DNA from 3 places in the Cupriavidus sp. 05N38 genome. Region 3 is predicted to be linked to each of the others. Evidence: predicted binding sites of a transcription regulator. Region 3 holds the regulator's gene; each other region holds the start of a gene.

Region 1 (7,152 bases), on a different contig from region 3:
AGAAACACCAGGCCGGCGTCCAGGCGCATGGCAACACAGTACGTCATGATCTTGTCTAGTTATGGTGAACACTCAGCGTGCACACTCGGCGCGCACATTCAGCGTGGACATTCCGCGCACGTCCGGCCTTGCCATGCCATGCCATGCCATCTGGCACGAGGCCACTTCAATGCCGCATTCTAGCGCCGCGGGGGCGCGTTCGATACCGCAACGGGCGCCCGCGCGTGGTGCGCGGCGCACCGTCCGATTCACTGTTCCGGTGCAATCGCGATCTCGACCGCCAGCCGCTCGCCACTGCCCCCCTCGCGCACGCCGCGAACCGGCGCGGCCATGCGGTAGTCGCGGCCCACGGCCAGCCGCACGTGGCGCGCATCGCTGAGGCAGCGATGGGTCACGTCGACGCTGCACCACAATTCCCTGCCCGCATCCACGCAGATATCGGCCCAGGCATGGCCGGCCAGCGCCGCGGCCGCAGGGTCGTAGAAATAACCGCTGACATAGCGCGCCGGCACGCCGAGGGCGCGGCAGCATGCCACCATCACCTGCGCCTGGTCCTGGCAGACGCCGCCGCCCAGCGCGAACGCCTCGCTGGCCGAAGTGCCGACATCGGTGCTGTCGGGCACGTAGCGCACGCGCTCGGCAATGCCGCCGGCCAGCGCCAGCAGCGCAGGCACCTCATGCCCCGCCGCGAGGTAAGGCGCGGCAAAGCGGATCATCTCGGGTTCGGCCGCGGTCAGCGGCGTGCCGCCCAGGTAATACAGCGGCGACACGCGCGCCTCGCCCGCGGGCGGCGCATCGCAGAACAGCGGCGCGCTGCCGCCCGCCGCCGGCGTCACTTCCACCACGCCGCTGGCTTCGATCACCAGGGTCCGGGCCGGACCGGCGACGGTGAAGCTGTGCACGATATTGCCGAAACCGTCGCGCGCCTCGGACAGGTTGCCCGGCACCGACAGGTGCCACTCCCGCACGGTCTGGAGCGGCCCCGAGCGCGGTGCCAGGCGCAGTTCGTGCACGCTGCGGCGGACCGGCTCGGCATAGCGGTAGACGGTCTTGTGATGGATCTTGTATTTCACGATATGGCGAGGCCGGCGCGACTACCACGCGAGTGGTTCAGGCAGCCAGCAGCGGCACGAGGAAATCCCGGCTGATGCCGTTGCCGAGGTCGCCGATGCGCTCTAGGAAACTGGTCAGGTAAGCGTGCAGGCCGACGGCGAAGATGTCGTCGATGCGCGCGTATTTCAAATCGGCGTGGAGTTTACCAGCCTGCCGCTCGGTCTCCGAGGAATGCTGGTTGCCCACCAGCGCCAGGATCGCCACCACCTCGTCCAGGCTCGACACCAGCGAACGCGGCATGTCCGGGCGCAGCACCAGCAGCTCCGCCACGCGCTCGGGCGTGATCACCGTGCGGTAGATCTTGCGGTAGACCTCGAACCCCGACACCGAGCGCAGCACCGCCGCCCAGTGATAGAAATCGTTGGCGTCGCGGTTGGGATCGCTGTCGTCGACGGTGCTGGCCTGGAACTTCACGTCGAGGATCCGCGCGGTATTGTCAGCGCGCTCGAGGAAGGTGCCCAGCCGCATGAAGTGGAAGGCGTCGTCCTTGAGCATGGTGCCGAACTGCACGCCGCGCGCCAGGTGCGAGCGGAACTTGACCCACTCGAAGAACTGCGCCGGGTCCTCGCACAGCACGCCATCTGCGATCAGGCGCTGCACATCGAGCCAGGTGGTGTTGATGGTTTCCCAGACCTCGGTGGTGAGCGAGCCGCGCACCGCGCGCGCGTTCTCGCGGGCAGCGCGCAGGCAGCTCATGATCGACGACGGATTGGTCATGTCGCGCACCATGAAGTCGATCACATCGTCGCGCGTGAGCAGGCCGTATTTGTTGTCGAACACGGCGGTCAGCTCGGAAATGTCGAGCATCGCCCACCAGCCCTGCTCCGCCACTTCCGCCGATTGCGGCAGCAGCGAAGTCTGGTAGTTCACGTCGAGCATGCGCGCGGTGTTCTCCGCGCGTTCGGTATAGCGCGCCATCCAGAACAGATGGTCGGCGGTGCGGCTTAGCATGGTCAGTCCCCTCGTACTGCGCTGTTCGTCCACGCCGCCCGCGCATGGACAGCGGCGGCGCGGCAATCCCAACAATCCGCGGGCACGCCTGGCGCGCCCCGCATCCGGCCATTCCGGCGCTTCAGCGCTCCAGCACCCAGGTGTCCTTGGTGCCGCCGCCCTGCGACGAATTGACCACCAGCGAGCCTTCGCGCAAGGCCACGCGCGTCAGCCCGCCCGGCACCATGCGCACATCCTTGCCCGACAGCACGAAGGGCCGCAGGTCGATATGGCGCGGCGCGATGCCCGCTTCCACGTAGGTCGGGCAGGTCGACAGCGCCAGCGTGGGCTGCGCGATGTACTGCTCCGGACGCGCGCGCACCACTTCACGGAAAGTGTCGATCTCCGCGCGCGTGGCGGCGGGCCCCACCAGCATGCCGTAGCCGCCGGCGCCGTGGGTTTCCTTGACCACCAGTTCGTCCATGTGGTCGAGCACGTACTGCAGGTCGTCGGGGCGCCTGCACATATAGGTCGGCACGTTGTTGAGGATCGCTTCCTCGCCGAGGTAGAAGCGGATCATGTCGGGCACGTAGGGGTAGATCGACTTGTCGTCGGCCACGCCGGTGCCGATGGCATTGCAGATGGTCACGTTGCCGGCACGGTAGACCGACAGCAGCCCCGCCGCGCCCAGCGTGGAGTCGGGACGGAACACGAGCGGATCGAGGAAATCGTCGTCGACGCGACGGTAGATCACGTCGATGCGCTGCGGCCCCTGCGTGGTGCGCATGTAGAGGTGCTCGTCCTGCACGAACAGGTCGCTGCCCTCGACCAGTTCCACGCCCATCTGCTGCGCGAGGAAGGCGTGCTCGAAGTAGGCCGAGTTGTACATGCCCGGCGTGAGCACCACCACGGTCGGATCGGCGATGTTCTGCGGCGAGACGCCGCGCAGCATGTCGAGCAGCAGGTCGGGATAGTGGGCCACCGGCGCCACGCGGTTGCGCGCGAACAGGTCCGGGAACAGCCGCATCATCATCTTGCGGTTTTCCAGCATGTAGGACACGCCGGAGGGCACGCGCAGGTTGTCTTCCAGCACGTAGAACTCGCCCTCGCCCGCGCGCACCACGTCGATGCCGGCCACGTGGGCGTAGATGTCGCGCGGCACGTCGATGCCGAGCATCTCTGGCCGGTACTGGGCGTTGTTGTAGATCTGGTCGGGCGGGATCACGCCGGCGCGGATGATGTCCTGGCCGTGGTAGATGTCATGGATGAAGCGGTTCAGCGCCGATACGCGCTGGCGCAGCCCGCGCTCCAGCGTGGCCCACTCGCTGGCGGGAAAGATGCGGGGAATCACGTCGAACGGAATGGTGCGCTCGGTGCCGCTGTTGGACTCGTCCTTGTCGCCGTAGACAGCGAAGGTGATGCCCACGCGCCGGAAGATCAGGTCCGCCTCCGCGCGCTTGTTGCCCATGGTTCCTTCGGACTGGCGCGCCAGCCAGTCCGCGAACTGCTTGTAGTGCCCGCGCACCGCCCCTGCCGGCAGGGGCTGCCCCGCGTGGATTGCCGCTGCCACGCCATCTTGCCAATCGAGCATCTCGTCGAAAAACCGCGCCGCCATGATGGCCGTTCCCCCATGATTTGGGCGCCGCCCAAGCTGCCGGCGATCCCGTTTTGATTGGCTTGTTCTTCCCGGCACAGCATTTCGAGGCCACCACCCGGGCCGGCGAAGCCGCTGGCCATGCGTCATGCGTCGAAGTGCTGTCCTGATTGGGATGATACCCATGGCCACGAAAGCCGCAAGCAGCAAGCGTCCGCGCCATCGATGATATATGTAGCAAGATGCCTGCCAGCCCCGGCGCGCCCAAGGGGAAAAGCGCGCCCCGGACCGGAGTCACCCCCCTAGCGCACCGCCGCGGTCGCGGGCACCTGGGCCAGGATGCGCTGCACCAGCGCCTCCGGCGTCTGCCGGATATCGAGCACCAGCGCGTCGCTCGGCTCTTCCAGCGTCTCGAACTGGCTTTGCAGCAAGGCCGGGTTGAAGAAGTGGTCGCTGCGCTCGGACAGGCGCCCGCCGATCACCGCGGCGTCGCCTTTCATATAGACGAAGGTCACGCCGCCCTCGGACGGCAACAGGCGGTCGCGGTAGACCTGGCGCAGCGCCGAGCAGGTGAACACATGGGTACGGCCCTCGGCGCGGGCCGCGTCGATCGCCGCGCGCATGGCGGCCAGCCAGGGCCAGCGGTCTTCGTCGGTCAGGGGGATGCCGTTATGCATCTTCTCCTTGTTGGCCGCGCTGTGGAATTCATCGGCGTCATGGAAGCCGCAATGCAGGTTCTTGGCCAGCAACTGGCCGACCGTGGTTTTCCCGCTGCCGGAAACGCCCATCAGGATGTAGATCATGTCTGCTCCAACGATCGTGATCGGATGGTTTTCCCATCCTTGTCGGTAGTCCCCGCGCCGTGCGACGGGTGGTTCCTGGAAACCGCCCGTCCCTGCAGCCATGTTCCATGATAGGTCTGGCGTGCGCAGGCTTGGGGTCGCCCCTGCCCGCCGGACGGCGGACAGGGGCACAAAACGGATGAATTGCCCGGGGCGCGGCCTATTGTGCGACGGCCACGGCGGTTTGGACAGCGCCAGGCGCGTCGGCCTCGGACAGGTCGAGCGCGCTGCCGCCCTCTTCGGCGATCCGCGCATGGCGGCGGAACAGCCCGAACAGGCCGCGGCCGACGCTGAAACTGGCGAAGTCGTCGTCCGGCGAGGGCGCCAGCGCGCGCGCCTCGAGCGCGGATTCGCCGGGCGCGCCGCCAAGCCATTCGAGCGTGCCGGCGACAGCGTCGACGCGGATGCGGTCACCGTCGCGCACGCGCGCCAGCGGTCCGCCAGAAAGCGCCTCCGGACACACATGAATCACCGCCGGCACCTTGCCGGAGGCGCCCGACATGCGGCCGTCGGTCACCAGCGCGACCTTGTGCCCGGCGTCCTGCAGCGAGCCCAGCACCGGCGTGAGGCGGTGCAGTTCGGGCATGCCGTTGGCGTTGGGCCCCTGGAAGCGCACCACCGCGACCATGTCGCCGGTCAGCTCGCCGGCCTCGAAGGCGGCCTGCAGGCCTTCCTGCGAATCGAACACGCGCGCCGGCGCCTCCACCACGCGGTGCTCGGGCGCCACCGCCGACACCTTGATCATGCCGCGGCCGAGATTGCCCTGCAGCAGGCGCAGCCCGCCTTCGGGCGAGAACGGCTCGACCGCGCTGGCCAGCACCGCCGCGTCGCCGCTGGCGGTGGGGCCGTCGCGCCACCGCAGCACGCCGTCGGTCATGACCGGTTCCTGCGTATAGCGCGCCAACCCGCGGCCGGCCACGGTTTCCACGTCTTCGTGCAGCAGCCCGGCTGCGAGCAGCTGGCGGATCACGTAGGCCACGCCGCCGGCGGCATGGAAATGGTTCACGTCGGCCGAGCCGTTGGGATAGACCCGTGCCAGCAGCGGCGTGATGCGCGACAGGCGGTCGAAATCGTCCCAGTCGATCACGATCCCGGCCGCGCGTGCCATCGCCACCAGGTGGATGGTGTGGTTGGTCGAGCCACCGGTGGCCAGCAGGCCGACGATGGCGTTGACCACCGCGCGTTCGTCGACGATGCGTGCCAGCGGCAGGTAGTCCGGGCCACGGGCCGTGAGCGCCAGCGCGCGCTGCGCGGCGGCCGCGGTCAGCGCGTCGCGCAGGCCGCTGTCCGGATGGACGAAGGCCGAGCCCGGCATATGCAGGCCCATGATCTCCATCAGGAACTGGTTGCTGTTGGCGGTACCGTAGAAGGTGCAGGTGCCGGCCCCGTGATAGGCCTCGCACTCTGCCTCCAGCAAGGCTTCGCGGCCAACCTGTCCGGTCGCGTAGAGCTGGCGCACGCGCGCCTTTTCCTTGTTGGACAGGCCCGTCGCCATGGGCCCGGCCGGCACGAACACCACCGGCAGGTGGCCGAACTGCAGCGCGCCCATCAGCAGGCCCGGCACGATCTTGTCGCACACGCCAAGCATCACGGCGGCGTCGAAGGTGTTGTGCGACAGCGATACCGCCGTGGCCATGGCGATGGCGTCGCGCGAGAACAGCGACAGCTCCATGCCGGCATTGCCTTGCGTGATGCCGTCGCACATCGCCGGCACGCCGCCCGCCACCTGCGCCACCGCGCCCACCGCGCGGGCGGCCTCGCGGATCACGCCGGGATAGCGCTCGTACGGCTGGTGGGCGGAAAGCATGTCGTTGTAGGCCGTGACAATGCCGAGATTGGCGGCATGTTCGACCCGCAGCTTGAGCTTGTCATGCGCGGGCAGCGCAGCGATGCCGTGCGCCACGTTGGCACACGACAAGCCACGCAGCGGCCCCAGTTCTTGCTGGGCCCGCTCGCAGCGCGCCAGGTAGGCAGCGCGACCGCGCTGGCTGCGCGCGACCACGCGCGCGGTGACGGCCTGCACTTCGGAATGGAGGGCTTGCGACATTCGTGGGAGTTCCTGGTTTGTAGATCCGTGAACGTGTTTTCTTGTAGATTTTCTACATTATATAGAAAGGATCGACAAAAGCATCTCGCGCATGGATCACAATGCGTCGACTAATCCTCAAATATGGCCGGAATAGGTGAAATCCCTAGCAGAAACGCGGGCTCACAGGCGCGGCATTCCATCGCCATTTATGTAGAATATCTACATACTCATCGAACCGCCGGCACATGAATCCGGCAGGCATGCCCGACGAAATCGCCGGCACGCCAACACCGGCCTCCCCCACCATGCGCGACCGAATTCTTGCTGTCTACGACACGCTTCGCCCCTCCGAACGCCGCCTGGCGGATTACGTGACCCGCCACGGCGCCAGCGTGATCCGCTTGTCCATGCCCGAACTGGCCGAACGCGCGGGCGTCTCGCAACCCACCATCGCGCGCTTCTGCGCCGCGCTCGGCTACGACGGCTTCCGCGAGTTCAAGCTGCAGTTCGCCCAGAACGTCGGTGGCGGCACGCCCTTCGTGCACCAGGACGTCAAGGCCGAGGACCGCCCCGCCGATATCGCCGGCAAGGTGTTCGACCGCACCATCGCCACCCTGATGACGGTGCGCAACGCGCTGTCCGCG
Region 2 (7,152 bases), on a different contig from region 3:
TGGGCGATCCGTTCGCGCTGGCCAGGCTGCATGAGCTGGTATGGGGATCCGCGCTGGCGCACGCGCGCTGGAAGGAAACGCGCATCCTGCCGCGGCGCGCGGCCAATGTGGTGCCGCTGCGGCCGCGCCTGGCCTGATTCATCGCACGCCCTGGCATGCCGGCACCCTGCGGGGTGCCGGTTTTTTTTGCTCCGCGGATTCGGGGGGAGAGGAGCGTCGCCTAGCGCAATGCCGAGGCGCAGATCGGGGAGTTGATATAGACGTCGCCCACGCGGCGTTCGCTGCGTTCGTTGCGGGTCATGTAGCGGAACATCATGCTCACGCCCAGCTTAGTCAGGATTTCCACGTCGCGATTGGCGCAGATATTGCGCTGCAACGGCGCGGCATAGCTGAGCTCGAAGCTGGCGAGATCCAGCATCGGGCCGCGGTACTTGGTGAGTTCCAGCTGAAAGAGTACGTGTTTGCCGGGCACCGACTGGCAGCGGCGCAGGCGTGTTTCGCCGTCGATCTCGATGGGCAGCGCGTCGTTGAGCTGGCGGCAGGCGCGCGCCAGGATATTGTCCGGGCGCGCCGTGTTGCGCAGCAGTTCGGGCACGCCGGCCGCGCCGGTGTTCTGGCCGGTGGCCGCGCCCTTGAGCATCTGCGCCAGCGCTTCGGCCTCGTCAGGCGCCGCCGGGGCGGACGCGGCCGACACGGCGGCCTTGGCCGGCGCCGGCACCGGAGCTGGGGCCGCGTGCGCGCACGGCAAGCTGCCCGCGCCGGCAGCCAGGGTCAGTAAAGCGGAAAGCAGAGCGTATCTTGTTCTCATGCAGGAAAACGTTGCCGGAAACCGTGCCGGTGAGCGGGCTTCCGCGGTGCGTCGGGCTGCTTGACCGTCCGCCCCGGGCGGCCGACAGGGTGGCATTGTACCCTTGGCCCCGCTGGCGTTGAAAGCGGCACCCCGCGAACCGCGGGCGCGGGCCCGCATCATCCACGCTTGCCGCGCCGAATACGCAGCTTGTTACGGTATGCAACAATTACGTCTTTCGCCTCGCCTTGCGTGTCTCGCTTGCCCCTGGCCCTGCCGCTGCCGGCGCGCTTGCTAGTTCCTCTGGATGTCCCGATGACCCGTTCCACCCGCGCACCCCAGTCCGCGCGTTTTCCACTCTGGCTCCTGGTATGCGCTTCGCTGACAGCACTGGCGCCGCTGTCCATCGATATGTACTTGCCGAGTTTCCCCGCGCTGGCGGGCGATCTCGGCGTGGACATCGGCCGCGTGCAGCTGACGCTGGGCACGTTCCTGGTCGGGCTGGCAGTGGGGCAGGCCTTCTATGGTCCGATCAGCGATCGCTTCGGCCGCAAGCCGCCGCTCTACGTCGGGCTGCTGGTGTACGCTGCCGCGGCGGCCGGCTGCGCCCTCGCGCGGGATGTCGAAGCGCTGATGCTGTGGCGCTTCCTGCAGGCGCTGGGCGGCTGCGCCGGCATGGTGATGGCGCGCGCGGTCATCCGCGACCGGCTCGAAGCCCATGAATCCGCGCGGGCCTTTTCCTCGCTGATGCTGGTCATGGGCCTGGCGCCGATCCTGGCGCCGGTCATCGGCGGCGCCGTGCTCGGGGCGTTCGGCTGGCGCGCCATCTTCTGGCTGCTCTGCGGCAGCAGCCTGGCGATCCTGCTGGTGGTCCACCGCTATATGGAGGAATCGCTCGACCACGCCAGCGCCATGCCGCTGCGCCTCGGGCATGTGCTTTCCAACTACGCCCAGTTGCTGCGCGACCGCAGCTTCGTGGGCTATTCGCTGTCGGCCGGCTGCGGGCAGGCTGGCATGTTCGCGTATATCGCGGGGTCGCCGTTCGTGCTGATCGAGTTGCATGGCATCGCGCCCTCTCATTACGGCTTCGTGTTTGGTGCCAATGCGCTGGGCCTGATCGCAATGTCGCAGCTCAATGCGCGCCTGGCGCGCACCCGCCCGCTCGACCACGTGCTGCGTGCCGCGCTGGTGGCGCCGTGCGCGGCTGGCGTGCTGCTGGCCGCGGCGGCGCTGGCGGGCATGGCATCGCTGCCGGTGCTCCTGGCGGGCTTTTTCGTGTTTATCGCCAGCCTGGGCTGCATCCTGCCGAATGCCTCGGCGCTCGCCATGGCCCAGCAAGGGCACCGGGCCGGCACGGCCTCCGCGATGATGGGCACGCTGCAGTTTTCGCTGGGCACGCTCGCCGGCGCCGCGGTCAGCCTCTGGCGCGATGGCAGCGCGCTGCCGCTCGCGGTGGTCATGGCCGTATGCGGCGTCGGGGCCGTGGGCATGCGCATGGTCGGGCGCGCCGGCATGCAGGCGCAGCGCCACGCGTGAGCCGCGCCAGCGTGCCGGAGCACGGTCAGGCTGCGGCGTTGCTGCTGCCTTGCTGCAGGACCACCAGCTGGGCCGGCATCGGCGCGGCGTAGCCCGCCTCGCCAAAGCACTCGCGCATGAGGCGGTTGGTGTCGAAATACACCTGCCAGTAGTGATCGGTATGGCAGTAGGGGCGCACGGCCAGGACCGGCCCCACCAGGGTGAACTCGAGGATCTCGACGTCGGGCGCGGGTTCGGCCAGCACGTTCGGCAACGCGGCGATGCGTTCCTTGAGCAGGGCAATGGCAGCGGCCGTATCGGTGCTGCCGGACAGCTGGGCCTTCAGCTCGACACGACGGTAGGCGTTGGCGCTGAAGTTCTGGATGGTGTCGGCGAAGATCTTGTTGTTGCCGACCACCGTCAGCACGTTGTCGGGCGTGTCCATGGTGGTGGCGAACAGGCCGATCTCCCTGACAGTGCCTGTCACCCCGGCCACCGTGACGAAATCGCCCACCTTGAATGGCCGCAGCACCACCAGGAAAGCGCCCGCGGCAAAATTGGCCATCAGCCCCGACCACGCCATCCCGACGGCGATGCCGGCCGCTGCGATCAGCGCGGCGAAGGTGGTGGTCTGGATGCCGAAATAGCCGAGGATGCCGATCACCAGCACCACGTTCAGCGTGACCGTGACGATGGATCCGACATAGCGCAGCAGCGTCGGATCGACCTTCTGCTTGGACAACGAGCCCTGGACCAGGCGTACCACGACATGGATCAGCCAGCGGCCGATCACCCAGAAGGCGAGGGCGGCAAGGATCTTGACCCCGAATTCGGTCGCATAGGCGACCACGACATCCTGGAGCTTCTGCAGCGTTGTGGCATCCATCGCGTTCTCCCTTGCTGGCTCTTGCAGGTTCACAAGCAACGAACATCATGCAGCGGATGCCCGGGCGCGGCGAGGGCGTGACGCGGGGGCGGTCAAGGCATTATTGCTTTGCCGCGAGCGGAAGTTCAAGCACAAAATCGCGCGGCACGGCGGGCCTGGCTGGCCCGGCGTGCCGCGGCGGGAGCGGCGGGAGCGGCAGGCGGCTGCCTTGCCGCGTCGATCTACCAGTTGGTTTCGCGCTCCGGCGTGGCCGAGATGCGATGCAGGGACAGGTCGGCGCCGTTGTATTCGGATTCGGCATCCAGCCGGATGCCGACCACCTTCTTCAGCGTGCCATAGACCACGGTGCCACCCACGAGGGCGATGACAATGCCCAGCAGGGTGCCGATCGCCTGCGCGCCCAGCGAAACCCCGCCGATGCCGCCCAGCGCCTGCGCACCGAAGATGCCGGCGGCAATGCCGCCCCACGCGCCGCACAGGCCGTGCAGCGGCCACACGCCCAGCACATCGTCGATGTGCCATTTGTTCTGGGCCAGCGTAAACAGATAGACGAACAGCACGCCGGCCACGCCGCCGGTCACCAGCGCGCCCAGCGGGTGCATCAGATCCGAGCCCGCGCACACCGCCACCAGCCCGGCGAGCGGCCCGTTATAGGCGAAGCCGGGATCGTTGCGGCCGGCCGCCCAGGCGGCCAGCGTGCCGCCGGCCATGGCCATCAGGGAGTTGATGGCGACCAGTCCGCTGATCTTGTCGACGGTCTGCGCGCTCATGACGTTGAAGCCGAACCAGCCCACCGCCAGCACCCACGCGCCCAGCGCCAGGAACGGGATATTGGAGGGCGGGTGTGCGCTGATGCGGCCATCTTTCTGGTAGCGGCCGCGGCGCGCGCCGAGCAGCAGGATGGCCGGCAACGCGATCCAGCCGCCCATGGCATGGACCACGACGGAGCCGGCGAAGTCGTGGAAGGGCGCGCCGGCGACCGAGGCGATCCAGTCCTGCACGCCGAAGCGGTTGTTCCAGGCGATGCCTTCGAAGAAGGGGTAGACCAGGCCGACCAGGACGAAGGTCGCCACCAGTTGGGGATTGAAGCGCGAACGCTCCGCGATGCCGCCCGAGATAATCGCCGGGATGGCCGCGGCGAATGTCGCCAGGAAGAAGAATTTCACCAGCTCATAACCGCTTCTTTGCGCCAGCGTCTGGGCGCTGGCGAGAAATTCGACCCCATAAGCTACCGTATAGCCGATAAAGAAATAGGCGATCGTGGAAATCGCAAAATCCACCAGGATCTTGACCAGTGCATTGACCTGGTTCTTCTTGCGTACGGTGCCTAGCTCAAGAAAGGCAAAGCCCGCATGCATGGCAAGCACCATGATCGCCCCCAGCAGGATGAACAGGGCGTCGGTGCCGCTCTTCCAATTGTCCATACATTCCTCATGCTCAAAATGGGAGCACTGGTATGCAATATCCGTTCCAGTTTGAGCCAGGACGGTGCGAAAATTGCACCGAGTTGGTGGATCACGCACCGGATTGTCGCGCGCGGCCTGCCCGGAGCCCACGCGCCCCGGCGAGCGTGCAGCCGGGAAGCGGCGGATGACACGGCGGCGTGCGCCCGCGCCGCGCGTTCTGCTTGCGCCAATATGAGGCAATGCCTTGTTTTGGGGCGAAACATCTCACTTTGTATGCACCAAAAAGAGCGGTGTTACCATATTGGTGCAAAAAGCTGGCGAGCAGGATGGCCGGCGCAATGGCCGGCGCAATCGCAAGCCGAATCGCAGGCCGAATCACAAGCGCAATCGACTAACGCAATCGACTAGCGCAATCGACTAGCGCAATCGACTAGCGAAATCGCGGGCGCAAGACGCAGAGAATGTTCTGAACCCTCCGTCGTGCATGCGCACAGAGCGGCGCTTTGCCGTTGGCCGCGGGTGTCGGCAAATGCCAGGATCGCCGCGGGGCATCGCGGTCCTGCGCGCGTACGCATGTTCGATTTCCCGATACCGCCAGCAGCCGCATTTGAAAGCCCGGAAAAGGGGGGGTAAATTCCCCGCAAAGGCGCTTGACTCAAGGATTTGCGGCTTTTTTCGTTGCATTGGTGCCACTGGGGATTGCCCAATGCGTAAAGCGCAGATTAGACTGCGCCGATCGGTGATTTGCCGCGTGGCAGACACTCCGATGACGACGACCAACAAGGGAAATCAGCCATGAATAAAGGTGAACTGGTATCTGCCATCGCCGCTGACGCGGAACTGAGCAATGCTGCAGCAGAGCGCGCGCTGAATGCTGCTCTGGACAACATTAAGAAGGCGGTTGCCAAGGGTGATTCGGTAACGCTGGTGGGTTTCGGCAGCTTCGGCTCGGGCAAGCGCGCTGCGCGCACCGGCCGCAATCCGCGCACCGGCGAGACCATCAAGATTCCGGCCGCCAAGACGGTCAAGTTTTCCGCCGGCCAAGGCTTCAAGGACGCTGTGAACAAGAAGAAGTAAGCAGTTCGCGTCTGCAGCGCCATTGAAATGAGAAGGCGGCCTCGAAGGCCGCTTTTTTATTGTCCCGGCCGGCTGTCCGGGGCGCCTCCAGGCACGGCGCGGCGGCCGTTCCGGGTTACACTGCCGATCGTCGGCGCCGGCCCTCCGGCTGGCCTTCGCGGATCCGCCCGGCAGTTTCGAAAACCCGGATTTTCATCATGAATGACCTGTCCCACCAGCTTTCCATGACCGTGTTGATGACACCGGACATGGCCAACTTCTCCGGCAACGTGCACGGCGGCACCATCCTCAAGTACCTCGACATGGTCGCGTACGCCTGCGCCAGCCGCTACGCCGGGCGCTATGTGGTGACGCTCTCGGTCGACCAGGTGGTGTTCCGCCAGCCCATCCATGTGGGCGAACTGGTGACCTTCCTGTCGGCGGTCAACTTTACCGGCCGCAGCTCCATGGAAATCGGCATCAAGGTCATCACCGAGAACATCCGCAGCAAGCTGGTGCGCCATACCAATAGCTGTTACTTCACCATGGTGGCGGTAGACGACAATGGTGCGCCGGCCGAAGTCCCGCCGCTGCAGCCGCGCGACGAGGTGGAGCGCCAGCGCTTCGYCGCCGCGCAGCTGCGCCGCCAGCTGCGCCAGGAAATGGAAAAGCGCCATGACGAAATCACCGGCGCGGTGTCCTGAGGTGGAGGGAGCCGGCGTGCGTACCATGACGACCCGCCTGGCGGGCCGCGTTGCGCTGGCCGTGCCGGTCTTGCTGGCGGCGCTGCTGGCCCTGCCGGCGGCGCATGCCGAGGAAATCGGCAGCGTCAGCACGAACTTCCGCATGACGGGCTCGGACAAGGTGGTGATCGAAGCCTATGACGACCCGGAGGTGCAGGGCGTGACCTGCTACGTTTCCCGCGCGCGTACCGGGGGCATCAAGGGCTCGCTCGGCATGGCGGAAGACCCGCCCGAGGCGTCGATCGCCTGCCGCCAGGTCGGGCCGATCAGCTTCAAGGGCCCGCTGCGCCAGCAGGACAATGTGTTCTCCGAGCGCATGTCGATCCTGTTCAAGGCCCTGCACGTGGTGCGCACGGTCGACCGCAAGCGCAACACGCTGGTCTACCTGACGTATTCCGACCGCATCGTTTCCGGCAGCCCTCAGAACAGCGTGACGGCGGTGCCGGTGGCGGCGGACACGCCGATCCCAGTCAAATAGGCGCCCGACGAACACATCCCCCGCTTACCGCCGGCAAGCATTCCTATCCCGCCGACCGGGCACGCCAGCCAGCCCGTGGCAGATCCCATTATTTTTTCGGAGAACAGCATGAGTGAGCAAGGCAAGGTTGCACTGGTGACGGGCGCGGCCCGCGGCATCGGCAAGGCAGTGGCCCAGGCGCTGCTGTTGGCGGGCTACCGCGTGGTGTTTGCCGGCCGTACCGCCGAGCCGCTGGAAGTCCTGGCCGCGCAGGCGCGCGCCGCGGGCCATACGGCGCTGGC
Region 3 (7,152 bases):
GCACCACCAGCTTCATCTTCATTTTCCGGCGCACCGCAGTCTCGCCGAAGATGGTCTTGATGTCGAGCAGGCCCAGTCCGCGCACTTCGAGCAGGTTCTGCAGCAGCGGCGGGCAGCGGCCTTCGATGAAGTCAGGCCCCAGGCGCACGAAGTCCACCGCATCGTCGGCCACCAGTCCGTGTCCGCGCGAGATCAGTTCCAGGCCTAGTTCGCTCTTGCCCAGACCCGACTCGCCCATGATCAGCACGCCCATGCCGAGGATGTCGAGGAACACGCCGTGCATGGTCACGCGCGGCGCGGAAATCCGCGACAGATAGAGCCGCAGGTGGTCGATGACCGCGGCCGAGGATACCGGCGTGGTGAACAGGGGCGTGGACGAGCGCGTGCAGCGCAGTTCCAGGTCGGGGGGTGGCTCCATGCCGTCCGCGATCACCAGGAAGGGCGGCTCGAGCAGGATCAGCTCGCCCATCTGGCGTTTGCGCATTTCGTCGTCGAGACGCTGGTAATAGGTGATTTCGGGTTTGCCGAGCACCTGGATCCGGTTCGGGTGGATCAGGTTCAAGTGCCCGACGAGATCGGCGGCGGACGTGGCTTCACGCGCGAACTCAACGTCGAAGGCCCGGTCGGCCCCTTCCAGGCCAGCGACCCAGGAGAGTTTGATGTCGGCTGCGTTGTCGTCGAAGATCGACTGCGAGGTGACGCCAGTGAGTTCCATGCGGTGCTTTCGGGGGACAGGCTTTCAGGCCGGGGAGGCAACGGCCCTGTTGGCCGGGCAGGGCTTGCCCCGGCGGGTCAGGGATGCCATTGCGTCAGCAACTGGTGCACGGCATCGGGAGTGGGCAGGGTAGCGAGTCCTTCGCGCATTTCGCGGTCGGACAGCAGCTGGGCAATCTCGGAAAGGATCTCCAGGTGCTGCTGGGTAGCCTGTTCGGGCACGAGCAGGAAGATCAGCAGCGACACCGGCTTGCCGTCAGGCGACTCGAAGGGGATCGGCTCGCCCAGGCGCATGAAGGCGGCCAGGGGCTGCTTGAGGCCCTTGATGCGACCGTGCGGAATGGCAACCCCGGCTCCGAGGCCGGTCGAGCCCAGCGATTCGCGGGCGAACAGGTTGTCGGTCACGGTAGCGCGCGCTACGCCATGGTTGTTCTCGAAGAGGAGCCCGGCCTGTTCGAACACCCGCTTCTTGCTGGTGACGCTGACGTCGAGGTTGATGTTGCCGGGTGGCAGCAATTTAGCCAAACGATTCATGTGGAATGCGCAGGTTTTTCTAGTAAGCAGGCCCGTGGCCAGGAGAGGGCCGCACCAGGCAAAGGGGATAGAAAGGCTCGTGCCCTCGTTTCACCGGTTATCCCATGCCGGTGTCGGGCGTCTGGCCATTATAGAGCAGGCCCGCCCCCGCCTTGTGCATTGCAATAGCCGATGCGCGGAAGCGGTGCCGCGCGCACGGAAAAATTGCCGCGCTATTGCTTATGTATTGCACAGCATACACCGGGAGCGTGGCCTTGCGGAATCCCCTTGCGTGATTCGATACCGGCCGTAAATGCGGGAGAACGCCACAAAAATGTGCGCAAAAAAGCCGCGCATCGGGCGCGGCTTGTTCTGGTTTCAAGGGACTGACACCGACGGCCCCCTAGGTGGGCCGCCAGGCACGGTCATTGCTGCATCTGCGCTGCGGCCAATTGATACTTGACCGCTTCGCGGTCGTGGCTTTGCACGCGATCCTTGTGGCGAARSACCTGCCGGTCGAGCTTGTCGACTAGCGCGTCGATAGCGGCATACAGGTCTTCGTGATGCGCTTCGACAAAGATGTCCTTGCCCTTGAGATGTAGATTGATTTCCGCGTACTGCCGCCGGTCCTTTTCTTTTGTATTGTCGACAGATAGCAGCACACTTACGCCAATGACTTGATCGAAATGCCTGACGATACGCTCCAGTTTCGTTTCCACGTACTCACGCAGCGGGGGCGTGATGTCCAAGTGGTGTCCACTGATCTTGAAGTTCATAGCGTTTCTCCTTCTGAAAGAGTTGCATCAGGCAGGCGATGCAACTCGGCTACAAAGACTTGCGGAGATTTACGGCAGGGATTTTCAGCGCCTCGCGGTACTTGGCGACGGTACGGCGCGCCACCACGAAGCCTTGCTCGCCGAGCAGTTCGGCGATCCTGCTATCCGACAGGGGATTCCTGGGATCTTCGGCTCCTATGAGTTGCTTGATCAACGCTCGAATTGCCGTTGAAGAGGCCGCGCCGCCGGTTTCTGTGGATACGTGACTGCCGAAGAAATACTTCAGCTCGAAAGTCCCCATCGGCGTTGCCATGTATTTATTGGTTGTCACCCGAGAGATGGTGGACTCGTGTAGACCCAGTGTATCGGCAATCTCCCGCAAAACCAAGGGGCGCATCGCAATTTCCCCGTGGGTGAAGAAGTTCTTTTGACGTTCGACAATCGCTTGTGCGACGCGCAATATGGTGTCGAAGCGCTGCTGGATATTCTTGATCAACCAGCGTGCTTCCTGCAATTTTTGCTGCAGTCCGGCAGCCCCTGAATCGCCTTTTGCACCGCGCAAAATCTGCGCGTACATATCGTTGATGCGTAGCCGCGGCATCACATCCGGATTGAGTTGCGCGATCCAGCCGCCGCTCATTTTTCGCACGAAAACATCCGGCACCACGAAATCCGCCTCGGGGCGGCTATAGGCATGGCCGGGATACGGGGCGAGCGAGCGGATCAGTTCGTGCGCGGCCTTGAGGTCGGCCTCGTCGACCTGCAGCGCTTTCTTCAGGCGCGTGTAGTCGCGCACCGCGAGCAGCTCCAGGTGGCTGGTGACGATGGTCAGGGCCAGTTCGCGCTGCGGATGGGTGAGCCGGCGCAGTTGCAGCGCCAGGCATTCGGCGGCGTTGCGCGCACCTACGCCGGCCGGGTCGAAGCTCTGCAGCAGGGTCAGGACGGCGTGTACCTCGTCGATCTCGAACTCGAGTTCCTCGGGCAGTTCGGCGCAGATCTCCTCGAGCGAAGCGCTAAGGTATCCGTCGTCGTCCAGCGACTCGACCAGGAAGATCGCGAGCCCTTTGTCGCGCATGGAAATCTTCAGCGGCGCGAGTTGCTCCATCAGGTGCTCGCGCAGCGTCGGCTCGGCGTCACGCAGCTGCATCGGCGTCTTTTCGTCCTCGTCGCCCTGCGGGCGGCGGGCAAAGTCGTCGAGGCTCCAGTCGCTGCCGTAATCCTCGCCGCTGTCGGCGTAGTTGTCGTCGCCATCGGCGGCGCCGTCGGGGCGGTTCTCGCTGGTGCCCTGGCCATCGGCGGGCGCAGGCGCGGGCGCGCTCTGCAGGTTGACGGAGCCATCGGCACCCACGCGCAGCGGGCTTTCGATCCAGTCGTTTTCGCGTTCGAGCAGGGGGTTCTCGGTGAGCGCTTGCTCAACTTCCTGCTGCAGTTCGAGCGTGGACAGTTGCAGCAGCCGGATCGACTGCTGGAGTTGCGGCGTAAGCGCGAGATGCTGCGAGAGGCGGAGCTGTAGCGACGGTTTCATGCGACCTATTTTATGCGCAACTTCCATGCCGTTGGAACGGAAATTGCTATCGCTGATGCCGCCGTGATCGTTTGCAGGATGAAAGGCGACATGAACGCCGCCTGGCCGCGAATATCCCGGCTGCGCGGCAGTAGGCCGCGCCCCGCGTTACATGCGGAAGTTCTCGCCCAGGTAGACCTTGCGCACCGATTCGTTGGCAATGATGTCTTCGGGCTGGCCTGACGCCAGCACGGTGCCTTCGCTGATGATATACGCGTGGTCGCAGATGCCAAGCGTCTCGCGCACGTTGTGGTCCGTGATGAGCACGCCGATGTTGCGTGCCTTGAGGAAGCTGACGATGCGCTGGATTTCGCCCACCGCGATCGGGTCCACGCCGGCGAACGGTTCGTCGAGCAGGATGAAGCGCGGCGCGGAAGCCAGCGCACGGGCGATTTCCACGCGGCGGCGCTCGCCACCGGACAGCGACAGCGCCGGATTCTCGCGCAGGTGGGCGATCTGCAGGTCGTCGAGCAGCGAGTCCAGGCGTCGCTCGATATCCGCCTTGGACAGCGGCTTGCCGTCGTGCACCTGCAACTCGAGCACGGCGCGGATGTTCTCCTGCACGTTGAGCTTGCGGAACACCGAGGCTTCCTGCGGCAGGTAGGACAGGCCCATGCGCGCGCGCTCGTGGATGGCGAGGCCGCTGATGTGCTTGTCGTCGAGCACGATGTCGCCTTCGTCCAGCGCCACCAGCCCGACGATCATGTAGAACGAAGTGGTCTTGCCCGCGCCGTTGGGACCCAGCAGCCCGACCACCTCGCCGCTCTTCACGTCGAGCGACACGTCCTTGACCACCGTGCGCGAGCCGTAGCGCTTCTTCAGGTGGCGCACGACCAGGGTGCTGCTCTCGGTCAGGACGTTGGGCTGGGACGGTTCGGTTTGGGTAGCGGTCATGAAGGCTGAATCCGTGGATCGGGCGGCGCTGCTGCGCGCCGGCGTCAGGGGTTGGCGGGGGCAGGGGCCGGCTTGAGCGGCAGCGGACTGGCGGCGGCGCCGCTGGCGGGCTGCTCCTGGCGCGGCGAGAGCACCGCGCGCACGCGTCCGGACGGGCTGCCTGCCGTGGCGTTCTCGGCGCCGCCGGTGGCCGTGTAGAACTCGTTGCGGCTGTCGTAGGTGATCACGGCACCGCGGATCTCGTCGACCAGCTTGGCGCCGGCCAGGCGCGCCATGCGGGCGCGGCCGATCAGCTTGGAGATTTCCTGCTTGCCGTCGGACTCGATGCGGTCGCCCCAGCCGTCGATGTATTCGTCGACGTTGTCGCGCTTCTGGCGGATATAGGCCTGCTTGCCTGCCTTCGAGGTGGCCACGGCGTACTGGTAGCCCTCGGGGTCGGTGCGCACTTCGGCCGCATCGGACTTCAGCACCATGGTGCCCTTGGTCAGCACCACGTTGCCGGTCAGTACGTACACCTGCTTGACGTCGTCGTAGCTGGCATTGTCCGCCTCCAGCACCAGTGGCTTGTCGCGGTCGGCCTTCTCGGCGCGGGCGGGCGCGGCCAGCGCAAGGCCGAGCATGGCTGCCAGCGTCAGCAGGGCAGCCGTGCTGCGACGGCGACAGGACGATGTCGTCAGGAATGGATTCATATTGGCGTGGTGGCGGTTGGCGCGGGCGGCTCTGGCCCGCGGGCGGCTTCGTTTCTTGGCTGTTTCCGGGCGCGGCGCGTCAGGCTTCGTCAGGGCTGCTTCGCGGCGCTGGCCGGCGGCCCCGTAATGATGGTGCCGTGTACGTTACCCAGCAATTGTACTTCGCGGGTGACGTTGTTGAAGATCAGGCCGTTGGCGGTCATCACCGACGGGCCGCGCGTGAGCTTGACGGCCTTGTCGGTCTTGACGATGTCGTCGTTGACCAGCACCTGGAAGTACTCGGACGCAGCGGTCATCTGCGGATCCTTGGCGGGATCGGGCCCCTGCGCGCGCACGATCAGCGCGTTGCCGAACAGGTCCACCACCGAGCCCTCGGCATTCATGGTGCCGCGGTCGGAGTGGCCGGTCACCGGCGGGCGGTCAATCTCATAGGCGCGCATGGCCGGGCGCGTCACTTCGTAGGTCTGGTCGTCCTCGAAGTGGGTCATCTTGTCGCCGGTGAAGCGCATCTTGGTGTTTCCGTCCTCGGCAAGCTCCGTGGCGGAAAAATGGATCATGTAGTAATCCGGCTCGTGCTTCTTGCCGACCGGGCCGGTGGCGGCTTCGCGCGGCGAGTTGACCTGCACCAGCCAGAAAGTGCTGCCCGCCACCAGCGCCATCAGCAGCAGTGGCAGCAGCCGCATTCCGAGCCGGCTCACGGAGGACAGGAGATCCCGCATATGCTGTGGCCGCCCTCAGATGACCTTGGCGCGGGTCAGGTCGTGGATATGCAGCGCGCCGACCAGGCGGTGCTCGGCGTCGACCACCAGCATCTGGTTGATGCGGTTCGCCTCCATCACCTGCACCGCTTCCACGGCCAGCTGGTCCGGGCCCACGGCGTGTGGCGCGCGGTGCATGACCTCGCTGATCGGCACCGTCTTCCAGTCGCGGGGGGTCTCCAGCAGGCGGCGCAGGTCGCCGTCGGTGAACACGCCGATCAGGTGATCGTCCGGATCCACCACGGCGGTCATGGCCATGCCCTTGCGCGTGATTTCCATCAGCGCCTGTGCCAGCGGTGTGCTTTCGCGCACCTTGGGCACCGCGTTGCCGCTGCGCATGACATCGCGCACATGGGTCAGGAGCTTGCGCCCGAGCGCGCCGCCCGGGTGCGAGCGGGCGAAGTCTTCCTCGCCGAAGCCGCGCGCGTCGAGCACCGCCACCGCCAGCGCGTCGCCCATCGCCAGCGCGGCGGTGGTGCTGGCGGTCGGCGCCAGGTTGAGCGGGCAAGCTTCCTTCTCGACGCCGGCATTGAGGTGGGCGTCGGCCATCTTGGCCAGCGTGGAGCCGGGATTGCCGGTCACCGAGATCAGCTTGGCGCCGATGCGCTTGACGATCGGCAGGATCGACAGCAGCTCGGCGGTCTCGCCGGAATTGGAGAAGGCGATCAGCACGTCGTCGCGCGTGACCATGCCGAGGTCGCCGTGGCTGGCCTCGGCAGGATGCACGAAGAACGAGGGCGTGCCGGTCGACGCCAGCGTAGCGGCCACCTTGCGGCCGATATGCCCGGACTTGCCGATGCCCGACACCACCACGCGGCCGCTGCACTCCAGCGTGAGCTGCACGGCATGCGCGAATTCGCCGTCCAGGCGGCCCGCAAGGGCGGCAACGGCGTCTGCTTCGATCTGGAGGGTCTCGCGAGCAAGCCGAAGTGCTCGATCCGCATTGAAATTAGCTATCATGGCGACGAAGTATACCAACGAATGCGATGGCGCCTTGCCTGTTCCGGGGATCGGGCAGCAAAGGCGGCCGCCGCGCTTGCCGTAATCCGCCGGCAGGGTCGCCCGCGCCGGGCGTGGCCCTGTCCCGGGGCGGCGTACCAGGCCCTTGTCGATGCACTCTCCGCTGGACCTGACTCTCGTGTTGCTGGCCGCCGCCGTGTTCGGCGTGGTCGCATTCCGCATGCTGCAGCTGCCGCCGATGCTGGGATACCTGGCGGTCGGCATCCTGATCGGTCCTCACGCGC

The links. The regulator sigma-54, encoded in region 3, starts transcription at its own class of promoters, with help from an activator protein. The targets are predictions, from matches to a motif close to TGGCANGNAANCTGCTTT.
Region 1: the regulator sigma-54 is predicted to act here: its motif matches at 3,872-3,889, upstream of AC1DK4_RS14525 (circularly permuted type 2 ATP-grasp protein).
Region 2: the regulator sigma-54 is predicted to act here: its motif matches at 4,644-4,661, upstream of AC1DK4_RS16255 (ammonium transporter).

What each region holds. Positions count from the first base shown of each region.
Region 1 covers NZ_JBFTNF010000016.1:103,290-110,441, reverse strand. The annotation lists gene AC1DK4_RS14540 (proteasome-type protease) at 1-47, opposite strand, end outside; gene AC1DK4_RS14535 (transglutaminase family protein) at 249-1,073, opposite strand; gene AC1DK4_RS14530 (alpha-E domain-containing protein) at 1,111-2,064, opposite strand; gene AC1DK4_RS14525 (circularly permuted type 2 ATP-grasp protein) at 2,186-3,658, opposite strand; gene AC1DK4_RS14520 (gluconokinase) at 3,940-4,440, opposite strand; gene edd (phosphogluconate dehydratase) at 4,640-6,526, opposite strand; gene AC1DK4_RS14510 (MurR/RpiR family transcriptional regulator) at 6,814-7,152, shown strand, end outside.
Region 2 covers NZ_JBFTNF010000019.1:120,519-127,670, forward strand. The annotation lists gene mdoH (glucans biosynthesis glucosyltransferase MdoH) at 1-137, shown strand, start outside; gene AC1DK4_RS16240 (hypothetical protein) at 221-808, opposite strand; gene AC1DK4_RS16245 (Bcr/CflA family multidrug efflux MFS transporter) at 1,103-2,323, shown strand; gene AC1DK4_RS16250 (mechanosensitive ion channel family protein) at 2,349-3,188, opposite strand; gene AC1DK4_RS16255 (ammonium transporter) at 3,410-4,612, opposite strand; gene AC1DK4_RS16260 (HU family DNA-binding protein) at 5,390-5,671, shown strand; gene AC1DK4_RS16265 (acyl-CoA thioesterase) at 5,869-6,354, shown strand; gene AC1DK4_RS16270 (CreA family protein) at 6,380-6,871, shown strand; gene AC1DK4_RS16275 (SDR family oxidoreductase) at 6,980-7,152, shown strand, end outside.
Region 3 covers NZ_JBFTNF010000003.1:87,049-94,200, reverse strand. The annotation lists gene hprK (HPr(Ser) kinase/phosphatase) at 1-715, opposite strand, end outside; gene ptsN (PTS IIA-like nitrogen regulatory protein PtsN) at 793-1,248, opposite strand; gene hpf (ribosome hibernation-promoting factor, HPF/YfiA family) at 1,653-2,003, opposite strand; gene AC1DK4_RS03495 (RNA polymerase factor sigma-54) at 2,053-3,528, opposite strand; gene lptB (LPS export ABC transporter ATP-binding protein) at 3,676-4,461, opposite strand; gene lptA (lipopolysaccharide transport periplasmic protein LptA) at 4,506-5,150, opposite strand; gene lptC (LPS export ABC transporter periplasmic protein LptC) at 5,240-5,869, opposite strand; gene AC1DK4_RS03475 (KpsF/GutQ family sugar-phosphate isomerase) at 5,885-6,868, opposite strand; gene AC1DK4_RS03470 (monovalent cation:proton antiporter family protein) at 7,020-7,152, shown strand, end outside.